3 regions of the Mesorhizobium sp. M0016 genome follow, and region 2 is predicted to be linked to each of the others. Evidence: predicted binding sites of a transcription regulator. Region 2 holds the regulator's gene; each other region holds the start of a gene.

Region 1 (5,195 bases), on a different contig from region 2:
CTCCTGGCGGATGACCAACGCCGCGATCGGCAAGGGCGCGGCTGTCGGCAGCGCCGTGTTCGCAGGCATGTTGGTGGTGTCTCTGGCCGTGTTGTTCGGCCTGGTGGCGCTGCTCGGCATCACTGTGCCGACCGCCGCTCCGGCCTAGAACTTTTCCGGATAGTCTACACCGACGAGAAAAAGCCCGTCGGGCGGCGCCACCTGGCCGCAGGCGGCGCGGTCTTGCGCCGCGAGCGCGGCCTTGAGGTCGGCGGCGGTCCAGCCGCCGTCGCCGACGCGTTTCAGCGAACCGACCATGGAGCGCACCTGGTTGTGCAGGAAAGAGCGCGCCGAGGCCCTGACTTCGATCAGGTCGCCCTGGCGGCTTACATCGAGCAGCTCCAGCGTCCGCACCGGACTGTTGGCCTGGCATTGCGTCGAGCGGAAGGTGGTAAAGTCATGTCGGCCGAGCAGGACTTTCGCCGCTTCGTGCATGGCGTCCGCATCGAGCCGCTTCGGCACCCACCAGACCTTGCCCTTTTCCATCGCTGCAGGCGCGCGCCGGTTGAGGATGCGGTAGAGATAGTGCCGTCCGCGGGCCGAGAAACGGGCGTCGAACTCATTGGGGACAACCGTCGCCTGCAGGATGGCGATGCGCGCGCCCGCCGCCTGCAGGTGCGCGTTGACGGCGTCGCGCACCTTGTCGTTTGGCCATGCCTTGGCGAGGTCGACATGCGCCACCTGGGCGGTCGCATGCACCCCGGCGTCGGTGCGGCCGGCGGCGCGTATCCGCACCGCCTCACCGCAGAATTTCTCGATCGCCTGCTCTATCGCCTGCTGCACCGAAGGCTGATCCGCCTGGTGTTGCCAGCCGGCGAAGAGGCTGCCGTCATATTCGATATCGAGACGAAAACGCGGCATACACCCTTCGTTCAGGCGGCGAGTGCGGTAAAGGCCTGGGCGTAGACCAGTTTGCCTTTTTCGGGTGCGTCACCCCAGGCCAGCGCCTGCAGCGCTTCGCCCTGATATTCGCTCTCGAACTTTTCGGCCCGCGCATGATTGTAGCCGAAGCGGCCGTAATAGGCCGGATCGCCCAACACAACGGCGAGCGTCTCGCCGGCATCCCTGAGGCGGATATGCGCCTCGCGGATCAGCGCACCGCCAATGCCCGAGCCGTGGAACGAAGGTTCCACCGCCAACGGCGCCAGCGCCACGGCTGCAAACTGCTTGCCGCCGTTCTGAACGAACAGCCTGGAAAACAGGATGTGGCCGACCACCTGGCCGTCTTCTTCCGCCACCAGTTCGACAACGGCGTCGCCGCCGGTGACCAGAGCGTCGACCAGCCCGGCCTCCGCCTGCTGGCCGAATGCGTGTTCCTCGACGAGGCGTATAGCCTCGCGGTCCCGCGGCGTCGCGCCGCGTATCGACATCATGCTCATGAGAACTTCATTCCTTTTTCGATCTTGGCCCCGCGCAGAAACTCCTGCGCGGCAGCAGGCTTTCCGCCCGCCCGTTGAACTTCGACCAGCCTGACCGCGCCCGACCCGCAGGCGACCGTCAGCCGGTCATCGAGAATTCCTCCCGACTCGCCCATGCTTTCAGAAAGCGTACCTTCCAAAAGCGTCGAGCGAAGCAGTTTCAGCCGTTCCGTGCGGCCGCCGATGTCGGCCTCGCACCAGGCGCCCGGGAATGGCGACAGGCCGCGAATGTGATTGTGGACCTCCGCAGCCGGGCGCGTCCAGTCCACACGTGTCTCCGACTTATCGATTTTCCTGGCGTAGGTCACCCTGTCAGCCGCCTGCAAAGTCGATGCCAGGGTATTTGTCTCCAATCGGGACAGCGCTTCCACCATCAGCGTGGCAGCAATATTCATCAAGCGGTCGTGCAGATCGCCGGCGGTCATGTCGGGCTCTATGGCGCATTTTTCAACCAGTGCCACCGGACCGGTGTCCAGGCCCTCTTCCATGCGCATCACCATCATGCCGGTTTCGACGTCGCCGGCCATAATGGCGCGCTGGATGGGAGCTGCACCACGCCAACGCGGCAAAAGCGAGGCGTGGCCGTTGAGGCAGCCGAGGCGCGGAGCCTCCAGAATACCCTTCGGCAACAGCAAACCATACGCGACGACGACCGCGACATCGGCACGCAACGCATGGAAAGCAGCTTGCTCGGCCTCGCCCTTCAGCGACAGCGGCGTGCGCACTTCGATGCCCAGCCGCTCAGCCTCGCGCTGCACCGGCGACGGTGTCAGCTCCAGCCCGCGGCGGCCCGCGGCGCGCGGCGGCTGGGTGTAGACGGCTGCTATCTCGTGCCCGGCCTCGGCAATCGCGCGCAGCACCGGCACCGAAAACTCCGGCGTGCCCATGAAGATGACGCGAAGCGGCATCTTCCCTATCCCACCAGCTTGCCCGGCGCCTTGTCCTTGGCGAGCTTCTTGAACTTCTTGACCACCATGTCGCGCTTCAGCTTCGAGATGTGGTCGATGAACAGCACACCGTTGAGATGGTCGATCTCGTGCTGCAGGCAGGTCGCCATCAGGCCTTCGGCCTCGATCTCCTGCAGCTTGCCGTCGCGGTCGAGATATTTCACGCGCACCGAGGCGGGACGCTCGACCTCGGCGTAATAGTCCGGGATCGACAGGCAGCCTTCCTCGTAGACCGAGCGAGCGTCGGCGCTTTCGAGGATTTCGGGATTGATGAAGACATGCGGCGCCGGCGGCTCGTCTTCCTTGGCGAGGTCGATGACCAGCATGCGCAGCGGCTCGCCGATCTGGATTGCGGCCAAGCCGATGCCCGGCGCATCATACATCGTCGCCAGCATGTCGTCGGCCAGTTTGCGCAAAGGCGCGTCGACGCGTTCGACCGGTTTGGAAACCTGGCGCAGGATAGGATCGGGAAGGATGATGAGCGGCTTGATCGACATGGCGCCTCACCTAAAACGTCGCAGGAGAAGCGTCAACCGGTGCGAATCGGTCTCGTTCACGTTTTGATCTGTGCCAGGTCTGCGAATCGGCTATGCTGGCGGGATGAACGACCTGAGCACCATCCTTTCCGAATCCGTTGCCCGGCTTGGCGCCACGACGATCACGCTCGGCCATGCACTGGCCCTCGGCGCGCTGGTGTTTCTCGGCCTGTTCCTGGCGCTTGTCGTGGCGCTGTGGCGATCGGCCAAGGCGCGCACCATCGCCGCGGCGGAAGCCGCCGACCACGCCCGCGACGCCGAGGCGCGGATGGCCGGCATTTTGCAAAGCCAGGCCGAGATGCAGGGCCGCATGGGCGCCATCGCCGACGTGTTCGGCGCAAGGCAGGCCGAACTCAACCAGTCGATCGGCCAGCGCCTCGACGCCATGACCGGCAGGCTCGGTCAAACCATGACCGAACAGACCAAATCGACGCATGAGAGCCTCGCCAAACTGCAGGAACGGCTGGCGGTCATCGACACCGCGCAAGGCAACATTCAGTCGCTGGCCGGCCAGGTCGTGCAATTGCAGGCGATCCTGTCCAACAAGCAGACGCGCGGCGCCTTCGGCCAGTCGCGCATGGAGGCGATCGTCGCCGACGGCCTTCCGATGGGCGCCTACGAGTTCCAGGCAACGCTGTCAAACGGCAGCCGTCCCGACTGCCTGGTCAGGATGCCGAACGGTGCGCCGCAGCTTGCCATCGACGCCAAGTTTCCGCTGGAAGCCTGGAACGCCATCCGCGCCGCCGATGGCGCCGAACAACAGAAGATCGCGGCCCAGGCTTTCCGCCGCGACATCGAAATTCACGTCCGCGATATCTCGGAAAAATACCTGATCCAGGGCGAGACGCAGGACACCGCCTTCATGTTCGTGCCGTCGGAATCGGTGTTCGCCGAAATCCACGAGAATTTCGACGCCGTGGTCCAGAAGGCGCACCGGGCGCGTGTCATCATCGTCTCGCCGTCGCTTTTGATGCTGTCGATCCAGGTCATCCAGGCCATCCTCAAGGACGCCCGCATGCGCGAACAGGCGCATCTGATCCAGGGCGAGGTGATCCGGCTGATGGAGGACGTCGCGCGCGTCGACGAACGCGTGCGCCGGTTGCAGACGCATTTTGGCCAGTCGGCCAAGGATATCGACGAGATACTGGTGTCGACGTCGAAGGTGACCAAGCGCGGCCAAAAGATCGAAGCGCTGGAGTTTGGCGAAAGCGAAGCCGAAGTGCGCGGTGGCGGCCCCGCCAAGGCCGAAGCCGGGGTGCGGGTGGCGGATTCCAAGACGGGGCAGCTCAGGCTACGTGTCGTCGAAGGCGACGATTAAAGCGCGTCGCGCTGAACGGATTCATACAACGCGCTTTAAAAGTCTTTGTTTTGATGCATGTCGTTGTCCCAGAACCGCGGCACACTTCTGGGCGCCATGCATTAGACCGTAGCCACGATCACGTGCGCCTGGATCTTGGCCGCAACCTCGCCGCTGCCGTGTCTGGCTGCAATCACGGACGCGGCGTGATCGGTTGCGGCTTCCAGTTTTCCTCTAGCCTCGATTTCGTTGCGAAGCGGAGTTCCCTGGCAATAGGCAACCGCCGGAAGGAGCGGCGAGGAGGCACGGCTTTGTTCGGCCCTCGTGTCGATCACCACACGGGAGAAACCTGCGGCTTCCAACTCGCCGCGGATCAATGCAGTGTCATTGTAGCCGTGCGGCGTGCGGGCGAGAAAGCGGGGCGGATCGTTCGGAAAAATCTCCGCAAGAGCATTCGTCACATCATTGGCGAATACATTCTCTTCGATGCGATCCCACACGTTGAACAGGAAATGGCCGCCGGTCTTCAGGACCCGCTTTGCTTCGCGATAGCCGGCGGCTCGGTCGGGAAAGAACATCGCGCCGAACTGACAGCAAACGAGATCGAAAGCCGCATCTTCGAACGGCAGCGCCAGAGCATCCGCCTGACGCCATTGTATGCGACTGTCGGGAGCTTGTCGCGAGGCCGCGTAGTCGAGCATAGGCTGGTTCAGGTCGGTCACGACATAGCTTGCGCCCGGAGACAGTTTTGGAGCCAATGCGCGGGTGACAACGCCGGTGCCGGCGGCGACTTCCAGGACGGCGCCGGGCGACAAGGACGCTGCCCGTCGTGCCAAATCCACGGCGAACGGCTCGAAGATCAACGGCACCATGTAGCGGTCGTAGTTTTCCGGAATCGAGCCGGCAAACACTTTGTCCGTTTCCGACATTGCTATCCCCGCCATCCGTTTGATGGGTA
Region 2 (5,195 bases):
CGCGTCGTCAGTCTCGAACAGATGGAAAGCGGCCGCATCAGGCTGACGCTCGACGTGGTTTCGACCGCTTACCCCGAGCTGCGTTACGCCCCGGAGCGGGTCAGGCTCTCGGCGCGGACCGTTCCCGCCGATATGACCGCCGGCTCCCTGATCACCGGCTATGCCAGGCTGTTGCCGCCGACCGGTCCGGTGCGGCCGGAGAGCTACGATTTCTCCTTCGACAGCTATTTCACCGGTATCGGCGGCAGCGGCTTCTTTCTCGGCAATCCGAAAACCATTGCTACGCAGGGGCCGCCGCCGCTGACCGCGCGGCTCTCCTCGGCAATCGAGAACGCGCGCGAAAACATTGCCGACCATATCAGGGGCAAGATCGGCGGCGCCGAAGGCGAGATTGCCGCGGCGTTGATTGTCGGGGTGCGCGCCGGCATCCCGGACGAGGTCAACGAAGCGATGCGGCGCACCGGCATCTACCACATCATCTCCATCTCCGGCCTGCACATGGCGCTGGTTGCCGGCACCATCATGGCGTTGCTGCGTGGCGCCTTTGCGCTGTTTCCCGATTTCTCTTCGCGCCGCCCAGTCAAGAAATATGCAGCAGTGGCAGCACTCGTCTCCATCGCCGCCTATCTCGTCATTTCAGGCATCGTGGTCGCCGCCGAGCGCAGTTTCATCATGCTAGCGGTCATGCTGGTCGCGGTACTCTTCGATCGTGCCGCGCTCACCATGCGCAATCTGGCGATCTCCGCCATTGCCGTCATCCTGGTGTCGCCGCACGAGGTGGTCGGTCCCAGCTTCCAGATGTCGTTTGCCGCCACAGCCGCCCTTGTCGGCGCCTATGCCGGCTGGGCCGATTACCGCGCCGACAAGGTGAGAACGCCGCTGGCAAAGCGCTCCTTCGTCGGCTTCCTGTCGCGAAAATTCGCGCTGGCCATGGGCGGCCTCGCCATGACCTCGATCATCGCCGGCAGTGCAACCTTGCTGTTCGCCATCTGGCATTTTCAGCGTGTGTCGCCGCTCAGCCTGATCGCCAATCTGGCCGTGATGCCGATTGTTTCGTTGATCGTCATGCCCTTTGCCGTGCTCAGCGCACTGGCGATGCCGTTCGGCGCCGACGGGCCGTTCCTCTATGTGATGGGCAAGGGTCTGATGGCGATGATCGCTATATCGGCCTGGATTTCCGAGCGCTCGCCGGTCGACGCCGTCGGGCTGATCTCCATCCGCTCGGTGCTGTTGGTGGCAGTCGCCCTCGTCATCGCCACCATGGCCACCACCTGGCTCAGGCTGGCGGCCGTGCCTTTCGCGCTGGCCGGCCTGTTGACGGTGCCGCAGGTGCTTACGCCCGACGTGCTCATATCCGAGGACGCACATTTGGTGGCCATGCCGATCGGTGGCGGCGAACTCGCCCTCAACCGCGAACGCTCCAACGAATTCACCACGGACAATTGGAAACGGGCGCTGCGGGCCGAAACCATTGTCCCGCCCGAGATTTTCGAGGCAACAGATACGCGGTTCGATCTCGATCCGCTCGATCTGCCGCCCGGCTCGCCCTTCTATTGCACCGGCGATCTCTGTATCGCTCGACACCCTTCCGGAGCCATTGTAGCTCTTGCGAAAGACCGCAAGACGGCGCGGCCGGCCTGTGCCTTCGCGAGCCTGATCGTCATCGATGACGCCACCGCCTACAATCCGTGCCGCGACCCGCTGGTCCTGGTCGTGACGAAGAAACAGCTGGCCCGCGACGGCAGCGCCGCCGTCTTCTTCGATCCGCAATCGGCAGCGGCAGCGCCAACCATCCGGTTCGCCGTCGACAAGCCGTATCGCCCCTGGCACGAGCAACGCCGCTTCTCCCGCGACGCGCGCGGCCTGCCGCCTTACAACCAGCGTGAAAAGTACAAACCCAAGCCGGCTCAGTAGCGCCGGATCAATCCGACAAGCTTGCCCTGCACCTTCACCCTGTCCGGTCCAAAAATGCGGGTCTCGTAGGCCGGGTTGGCGGCTTCCAGGGCGATCGAGGCGCCCTTGCGGCGGAAGCGTTTCAGGGTCGCTTCCTCATCGTCGACCAACGCCACCACGATCTCGCCGGGGCTGGCTGTGTCGGCATTGCGGATGATGACCGTGTCGCCATCGAAAATGCCGGCCTCGATCATCGAATCGCCCTTGACCTCGAGCGCGTAGTGTTCACCGCCCATGATCATGTCGGGCGGCACCGAGATCGAATGGGTCTGATGCTGGATGGCGTCGATCGGCACGCCGGCGGCGATGCGTCCCATCACCGGGATTGAAATCGAGGAAACGGCATCGTCATTGCCGGCAGACATCGAACGCGACGGCGAGCCCGGCCTGATCTGGCGGCCGAGACCGCCTTGGCCCATCCCGCCTTGTCCCTGGCCGCCTTGCCCTTGGCCGGCTTGACCAAGACTGCCCTGAATGACGCTCGGCGAAAACTTCCTCGCCGCGTTGAGGCCTGGTGCGATCGAGTCGGGTAGCCGCAGCACTTCCAGCGCGCGCGCCCGGTTCGGCAGCCGGCGAATGAAACCGCGCTCCTCAAGCGCTGTGATCAGTCGGTGGATGCCGGACTTGGAGGCGAGGTCGAGCGCTTCCTTCATCTCGTCGAAGGACGGCGGGATTCCGCTCTCCTTCAGGCGTTCATGGATGAACATCAGAAGCTCATGTTGTTTGCGCGTCAGCATCGCGGCCCCCAAGGGTTCTGAAACCAGAATCAGAAAAAACAAACCCAGAACAAACACTATCTGTTCCAGTTGTGTTCCGCAACCTTTTAAAGTTTAATGAATGTGTTGACGTTTTGTTCAGCGTAACGTTCGGCGCTGCGAGCGCCGCCTGCGCCCAGTTGCCAGCAACGGGGTGAAACGAAGACAAGTGGCCTGCGTCGTCGGCTACGATCGCCGCTTCCTTTTCGGACGGGGCTGCGCAGCATCCGCGCCGGGTTCGCTCTGGGCATAGACCCGCAGCGTGTAGCCGATGTGAGCGGTCATCAGAGTTTTCGCACGTTCGACGTCGCGATCGAGGGCCGCTTCCATCAGGGCGGTATGGTGTTCGATCGCCACGGCGTCGCGCAGGGCCGCCACGGCCTTCCGGTGCCCATCCGTGCGGCCGGCGGCGGCGCGCAGCGTCGGGGCCAGACCCAGAAAGCGGTGATGGCGATGCAATTGGTCGGAAATCGTTGCATTGAAGCGCAGCAGCCAGCTGGATGTCGCGGCACTGAGCAGCGCCGCATGGAAGGCCTCGTGTTTTTCGTACCACGCGTCGACCGCATCATCCGATGGATCGTCGAGAACAGACCCGCACCGTGAGAGACGATAGTGGGCGGCAACGACCGCGTCTTCCCACTCGCGGTCGCCCTTCTCGACCGATTCCACCAGCAGGGGCAGTTCGACCACCAGCCGCGCACGCGCCAAATCCTCGAGCTCCGCCCGAGAGACGGGAGCGACCGCAAACCCGCGGTTGCTGATGGCGGTCACAAGCCGTTCCGCCTCCAGCCGCGACAGCGCCTCGCGCAACGGCGTCCAGCCGATGCCGTAGGTGTTGCGCAGCGTGCTCAGCTTCAACGGCGCGGCAGGCGCCAGCCGGGTCGCAAGAATATCGCGCCTGAGCAGGCGATAGGCCACTTCCGTCTTCGAGGTCTGCTCGTCATCCAGCATCGTGATCCATCAGACATAAACGCTCGGCTGAGTATTATATATCAAAGCCTTTCAATGGGTGAATTATATATAATGTTTGACAGCTCAAGGGCGACCACTCAAGATCGCCGGCATGTTTGGGCGGGCAGGCTCCGCCGCGCGCGTTTGTCCATGGAGGGGCGCCGGATCATGATGACACCCGATCTCGCTGCAATCGAAGCAATGGATGCCGCCGATCCGCTGCGCTCCATGCGTGGACGCTTTGTCTTACCGCAAGGCGTGATTTATCTCGACGGCAATTCGCTGGGTGCCGCGTCACCAGCCGTCTTCAGCGAATTGCAACAGGCCGCCACGCAGGAATGGGCGCACGACCTCATTCGCGCCTGGAACACGGCTGGCTGGTTCAACATGCCGGTGGAACTGGGAGATCAGCTCGGACGACTGATCGGCGCGGCTGACGGGCAGACGGTGGTCTGCGACACAACCTCGATCAACATCTACAAGCTGCTGCACGCCGCGCTCGGCATGCGGCCGAATCGGTCGGTCATCGTTGCCGAGGGCGACAGTTTCCCGACCGACCTCTACATGGCCGAAGGCGTCGCCTCGACCCGGCCGGGAACGCGGCTGCGGCTGGAGGGCGTCGACGCGGCCGCAATCGAGGACCTGATCGACGACAGCGTTGCCGTCATCCTGGTCAACCACGTCAACTACAAATCCGGCCAGTTGCGCGACATGGCGGCGCTGACGCGCAAGGCACATGACGCCGGCGCGCTGATCATCTGGGATCTCTGCCACACCGCCGGCGCCTTGCCGGTCGAACTCGACCGTGCCAATGCCGATTTCGCTGTCGGCTGCACCTACAAATACCTCAATGGCGGCCCGGGCTCGCCGGCCTTCATCTACGCGGCCGAGCGCCACCATGGTGATATCAGCCAGCCGCTCAGCGGCTGGTGGGGCCATGCGCGGCCGTTTGCCTTCGAGCAGGGCTTTGCCGTCGGCAGCGGCATTCGCCGCTTCCTGTGCGGAACGCAGCCGGTGCTGTCGATGCGGGCGCTCAAGGGCGCGCTCGATATCTGGAACGACGTCGATATGGCGGCGGTGCGCAGAAAAAGCATCGCGCTGACCGACCTGTTTATCCAGCTCGTCGAAGCCAGATGCGGCGCCTACGGGCTTGAACTGGAAAGTCCTCGCGACGGCAGCCAGCGCGGCAGCCAGGTGTCGTTCCTCCATCCGCATGGCTATCAGGTGATGCGCGCGCTGATCGAGCGCGGCGTGATCGGCGATTTCCGGGCGCCGTCGACCATCCGTTTCGGCTTCACGCCGCTCTATGTCGGATATGGCGATGTCTGGCAGGCGGTCGAAGTCCTGGAGGATATTCTGCGCACCGGCGCCTGGCAGGACGCCCGCTTCGCGGTGAAGACCGCGGTCACCTGAGGAACTAGAGCAATTTCAGGAAAAGTGTGAAGCGGTTTTCCGTCCGCAATTGCGTCAAATCAAAGAGCTAGAGCATTTCGCCGTTTACGTTAAACGGTGAAATGCTCTAGAGCCGGGTGCGGA
Region 3 (5,195 bases), on a different contig from region 2:
GCCTTGGCGTCCATCACCGCCGTGCCGGAATGGCCCGACACATGGCCGCTGGTGTTGAACACCAGAAGCTTGACGCCGCCTTGCTGCGCCGCATCCGCAATGTTGCGGCCGTAGCGCAGAATCTCTTCAGGGCTTGCATCGACGGGCAGGGTCAGCGCCACCGCATCGACGCCGAGGCAGGCGAGGGCCAGTCGGCCGGGGTCGGCGAGATCACCGCGCACGATGCTGACCCCATCGCCGAACGGATCGGGCGAGCCCTTGCGTAACAGGACACGCACCGTGGCGCCGACGGCGCGGCAAGCGCTGACAATTGGCCGACCCTTGGGCGCCGGAGGCGCCGGTGACCAGAACCGAATTGGGAAAGTTTGGCATGGATTTGCTCCTCTCTGAATGAGTGCCGACGAAACCGGCACCACCGTCTTCGCGTCGAAGAAGGCATTCGCAACTTTACTCTGCTGAATCCAGTGATATGATTTCAGGAATGTGCTGAACAAAATTGACCTGGCGCGCGCCGATCTCAATTTGCTGGTCTTGTTCCAGGCCATCATGGAGGAGCGGCATGTCGGTCGCTCGGCGGAGCGGCTAAACCTGTCGGCCTCGGCGGTCAGCCATGGCCTTGGCCGGCTGCGCAAGCTGCTTGGCGATCCGCTGTTCCTGAAGACGCCGCGCGGCGTCGTGCCCACCGACCGGGCAACGGAGCTTGCCGAACCGGTGGCCGAGATCCTGGCGCGGGTGCGCCGGGTGATCGCCAGCGCCGAGCCGTTCGATCCGGCCCGCTCGACGCGCCGCTTCACCATCGGTGCGCCGGATGCGGTGTCGTCCGTGCTCCTGCCGCCGCTGCTCGACCAGATCCGCCTTTTGGCCCCCGGCATCGACATCGGCATCCGGCAACTGCTGCCACGCCAAGGTGAACCGTCGCCCACTACTGCCTGGAGCGACTGTGTCGCCGAACTCGAAGCGCGCGCCATGGATGTCGCGGTGATTCCGTTCGACGGCCTGCCGGCACGCTTCACCGTCGACAAGCTCTATGAGGAGGATTTCGTTGTCGCCATGCGCGCCGGCCACCGCTTCGCCGGCGATCCGTGCCTCGACGCCTATTGCAGCGTGCAGCATATGGTCGTCTCGAGCAATGGCGATCCGAACGGGTTTGTCGACAGGGTGCTGGCTGAACGCGGCCCGTCGCGTCGCGTCGCGCTGACTGTCCCCAACTTCATGTTCGGACTGGCCGTGCTTGCGCAGACTGATCTGATATCGGCCTATCCGCGCCGGTTCCTCGCCATGTATGGCGGCCGTTTCGGTGTCGTCGGCGTCGATGCGCCCATCCGGCTCGGCCACTTCAACATCAACAGCATCGTGCCGAAGGTTGCGCTGATGGATGCGGGTCTGGCCTGGTTGGTCGGCCTGCTCAAACAGAGCGGCAATGCAGCGCGGACTGGCCCAGCCTAAACATTGGCCTTGCCGTCGCGCCGCACTCACAGTTCCTTCTCCGCCAGTTCGCGGAAGGCATCGGGAACCGAGCGCCGGGCTTCCAGCGCCACGGCGCCATAGCCGACAGCCTCTCTGCCAAAGCGCTGGCGGATCTTGTCGATGGCGCGGTCGGTGCCAAAGCGCGCCAGGCCTTGCCTGCTGCCGGGCCGCTGCTTTTCATCGGCAAGCCCGAGCGGCAGCTCCAGCTGCAGCTCGGCACTTTCTTCTAGCTGCGACACCGAGATCGCCAGCAGCGAGATGGTCTTCTCCCGAGGGTTGGCGGCCAGCACGCCGCGCACCAGCTCCCCGGCGATTTCGGCCAGCATCGCGGTTGCCGAAATCGGCTGATCGAGCGTCAGCGAGCGTGTGACAGCGTGCAGATCGGCGAAACGCACGCGCACCGTCACCGTGCGCCCGGGCCGTGATTTCGCCCTGAGCCGGCTGGCGACCCGGTCTGCCAGATGCAGCAGGACGGGTCCGAAGATACGCGCCTCGGCCGGCCGTCTGCCAAGCGCCGACTGCGCGCCGGCGGAATGCGACGGCCTGTGGGTTTCGAGCTTTCGCGGGTCGCGGTTCCATGCCAGCGACGCCAGCTTTTCGCCGGCGGCGGGCCCGAGCAACCTTCGCAGCGCCCCGCTATGCGTTTTTGCCAACTGGCCGATGGTCTCGATGCCGATCTCGGCCAGCCGCGCTCTGGTCGCCGGGCCGACGCCCCACATCAGCCCGACCGGCAGATCATGCAGGAAGGCAAGTTCGGTGTCCGGATCGACCACCACCAGCCCGTCGGGCTTGGCCACCTGCGAGGCGATCTTGGCCAGATGCTTGGTGCGCGCCACGCCGATCGAGATCGGCAGGCCGAGCTCTGCCCGGACGCGCCGACGCACCGTGGCGGCGATCTCGGCCGGCGGCCCGAACAGATGCGTGCAGCCGGCGACGTCGGCAAAGGCTTCATCGATGGAAATCCGCTCGACCAGCGGCGTGAAATCGTCGAGCACCTTGATGGCGGCGTCGCCCAGCCGCTGATAGTCGGCGAAATGGCCGCCGACGAAAATCAGTCCGGGGCAAAGCTCGCGCGCACTTCGTCCGGGCATGCCGCCGCGCACGCCGAAAACCCTGGCTTCGTAGGAGGCGGCAAGCACGACGCCGCCGCCGACGGCGATCGGCTTGCCCCTGAGCGCCGGGTCGAGCAACTGCTCGACCGAGGCGTAGAAGGCGTCGAGATCCGCATGCAGGATGGTGGGCTCCATCCCGACCGTTCCCTTTGCGGCGTTGCAGCATTAGCCGCGTCTGTTGTGAGAGGCGTTTTTGCCGAACAAATAGAGAACAAACAGGGCCTATTGTCAAGCGAAGCGGTTGTCGCCGGCCGGCCCGTTCCAGGTCGGGCTGTCGAGTGCTCCGCCTGGGCATCGGACCTGCGGAACATTGTCTCTCGCCTCGGCGTTCATATCCGCGACGGGACGCTGTTTTTGTGGAGGCCGGTATGGGCCAGTTCGAGATGATCGACCTCGTCAGCGTCATTGACGCCTGCACGAGCGATCGCGTTGCCGGGCACTGCGTGTCAATGGCCAGGGCGGTGGAGGAGTTGCGAGTGCTGACCGGTGATTTCGTATCGCCGGACGAGACGGTGGCCAACGCGCTGTCGGCAGTGGCGCTGGGGCGCGGCTGCGCGGTGGTGTTCGACGAGCGAGCGGGCGCCGACATCTTGCTGACGCCGTAGCGCGGCGGCGCCGGGTTGTGGCAGCCAGAAAAGTCGAACAGCGTGCAAAAAGCTGTGCAGGCATGGCCCCATAACCGGGGCGTGGAAAAGTTCTGCGCGTGGGTGTATTCTCCAGGTCGCAAGCGGTCGCAGACCGCATAGGGGGAGAAATGACATGCCGAGGGTTTCAGAACTCTTTTTCAAAACTGCCATCTTGTTCCTGATGTTGGGGATTGCGGCCGGCCTGCAGATGGCGATCTCGGGTGACCACGCCGCTTTTCCGGCGCACGCGCATATCAATCTGCTCGGTTGGGTGACGAGCGCCATCTTCGGCGGCTACTACGCGCTCAATCCGCAAAAGGCGGCGCGTCGCATCGCCATGATCCACTACGGGCTCTACACACTCGGCCTGGTGATCATGCTGCCGGCGCTGTATGTGATGCTGCAGGGAAACCCGGCGCTTGAACCGATCGTCGCCGGCGGCTCGCTCATCGTCGCCGCTGCCGTTCTGGTTTTTGCTTTCGTGGTGTTTTCGCCCGAAACGGCGCGCTCGGTGTCCGGCGTGGTTCCGGCCTCTCGCTGACTGTTCGCGCGCGGCGATCAAAGTCCGACCCGCATTCGCGACCCGCGACACGGGTTGGCCAGGCCGATGGCCGCAGCCGCTGGCTGCGGTGTCTATCGCCGCGTCGGCGCTCAACATACCCGAGTCCCACCACGTATTATTTCGTGACTATTTGGCGCCGGAACCTTCCCAGATATCGCGCGTTGCGGCGACTGTATTCGCGCTGCCTTATATATAGGCAGACTTGAGTACGTCCACAGCATGGGTTGGGGGAGGAGCAGGCCACCATGTCGAACAGAGAAATCGGAACGTCGGCCTCACTGGGCCGACGCATCGCCGATCTGAAAGCCAGGATGCGAGACGCCAGCGTTACTGAACACGAGATGCAGACCTTCCAGAAGGTCGCGGCCATCATGGGGGGTGTCGAAGGCTCCCTACGCCTCGACGCCGACGACCTGATCGCGGCGTCCTTCGTCACCGAGGCGCTCGGCGATCCCGGGTCGAACTGAAGGTCAGAGCCCGTCGGCACTCAAGTGCCGGCGGGCGATGGCCCGGTTCGCAGCGTTGCGATGCTGGAGCGTGTCTGCACCGCCCGCGGCGGGGATTTCTTGCGCACTTTGAAGATTTCAGGCGAGCGGCCTCGACGGCGCTTGAATATTGGGCTTCGCCTTGTGCTTCTCGGCTGCTTCTCGGCTGTCGAAGGTGCCGAGATTGTTGCCGTCCAGCCCTTGACCACAAGGGCTAAGCCAAACCGCCAAGGCGCCTTAAACGAAGGATCCGGCCAGCCGGATCCTTCGAAATATCGCGATGCTCCGGCATCGCCTTCAGCTCATCCTTGGTCCAACTGGTGACGGCGTGGACGTCCCGGGAAACCTCTCGAAAGTCCGCGGTCGCTGCCTTACACCTCGTCGAACGGGCCGCCGCGCCTCGCCAGGTCGTGACCAATGGCGGCTTCCTCGGCGTCGTCGGGCAAGGCATCGTCACTGTCCTGGTAGGGGTTGTCGTCATCCTCCTCGGGCAATTCGCCTTCCTTCTCGACACCGGTGGTGTCCGGCAGGCTTTCCTCATCTGCTCCGTCGGGCAGGACCGTTGCGCCACGCAGCGCATCCCAATCCTGCCGGCGCGGCGTCGGCGCTTCCACCTCGTCATTGGCGATCCTGTCGCGGGCATCGTTTTTGCTCGGTGGCGCCTCGACCTCGTCATTGGGTTTTCTGTTTCGTTCTTCCATGATTGCCTCCTCCGGGCGGCTTTGCGTCGAGAAGGTGGAACTCACTTCCCGGCTGTCAGGTTCCGGCAACCACTCCATCTCCGTGGAACCAATTGCCGCCAGTCTGCTTTGCCAAGGACTAGTCTGCTTTGCCAAGGAGATGAATCCAGAGGAGCTGGACCATGAAGACTTTCCCCCTCATCCCATGCGTGCTGCTCCTGGCGCTGGCCGACCCGGCGGCTGCGCAGGACAATGGCGACCAG

What was found. Region 2 encodes LexA, which represses DNA repair genes until DNA is damaged. Its sites were predicted from a motif close to TGTTCNNNNTGTGTTCNG; they were not measured.
Region 1: the regulator LexA is predicted to act here: its motif matches at 2,955-2,972, upstream of NKJ88_RS04315 (DNA recombination protein RmuC).
Region 3: the regulator LexA is predicted to act here: its motif matches at 2,776-2,793, upstream of dinB (DNA polymerase IV).

Annotation. Positions count from the first base shown of each region.
Region 1 is NZ_JAMYVM010000002.1:303,442-308,636, forward strand. It holds gene NKJ88_RS04290 (hypothetical protein) at 1-148, shown strand, start outside; gene truA (tRNA pseudouridine(38-40) synthase TruA) at 145-900, opposite strand; gene NKJ88_RS04300 (GNAT family N-acetyltransferase) at 912-1,418, opposite strand; gene fmt (methionyl-tRNA formyltransferase) at 1,415-2,365, opposite strand; gene def (peptide deformylase) at 2,371-2,901, opposite strand; gene NKJ88_RS04315 (DNA recombination protein RmuC) at 3,005-4,258, shown strand; gene NKJ88_RS04320 (class I SAM-dependent methyltransferase) at 4,360-5,166, opposite strand.
Region 2 is NZ_JAMYVM010000007.1:57,059-62,253, forward strand. It holds gene NKJ88_RS12705 (ComEC/Rec2 family competence protein) at 1-1,914, shown strand, start outside; gene lexA (transcriptional repressor LexA) at 1,908-2,690, opposite strand; gene NKJ88_RS12715 (GntR family transcriptional regulator) at 2,895-3,659, opposite strand; gene kynU (kynureninase) at 3,828-5,072, shown strand; gene kynA (tryptophan 2,3-dioxygenase) at 5,179-5,195, opposite strand, start outside.
Region 3 is NZ_JAMYVM010000003.1:75,529-80,723, reverse strand. It holds gene NKJ88_RS05405 (SDR family oxidoreductase) at 1-278, opposite strand, end outside; gene NKJ88_RS05400 (LysR family transcriptional regulator) at 484-1,446, shown strand; gene dinB (DNA polymerase IV) at 1,473-2,714, opposite strand; gene NKJ88_RS05390 (hypothetical protein) at 2,948-3,184, shown strand; gene NKJ88_RS05385 (heme-copper oxidase family protein) at 3,339-3,746, shown strand; gene NKJ88_RS05380 (hypothetical protein) at 4,013-4,234, shown strand; gene NKJ88_RS05375 (hypothetical protein) at 4,624-4,953, opposite strand; gene NKJ88_RS05370 (hypothetical protein) at 5,115-5,195, shown strand, end outside.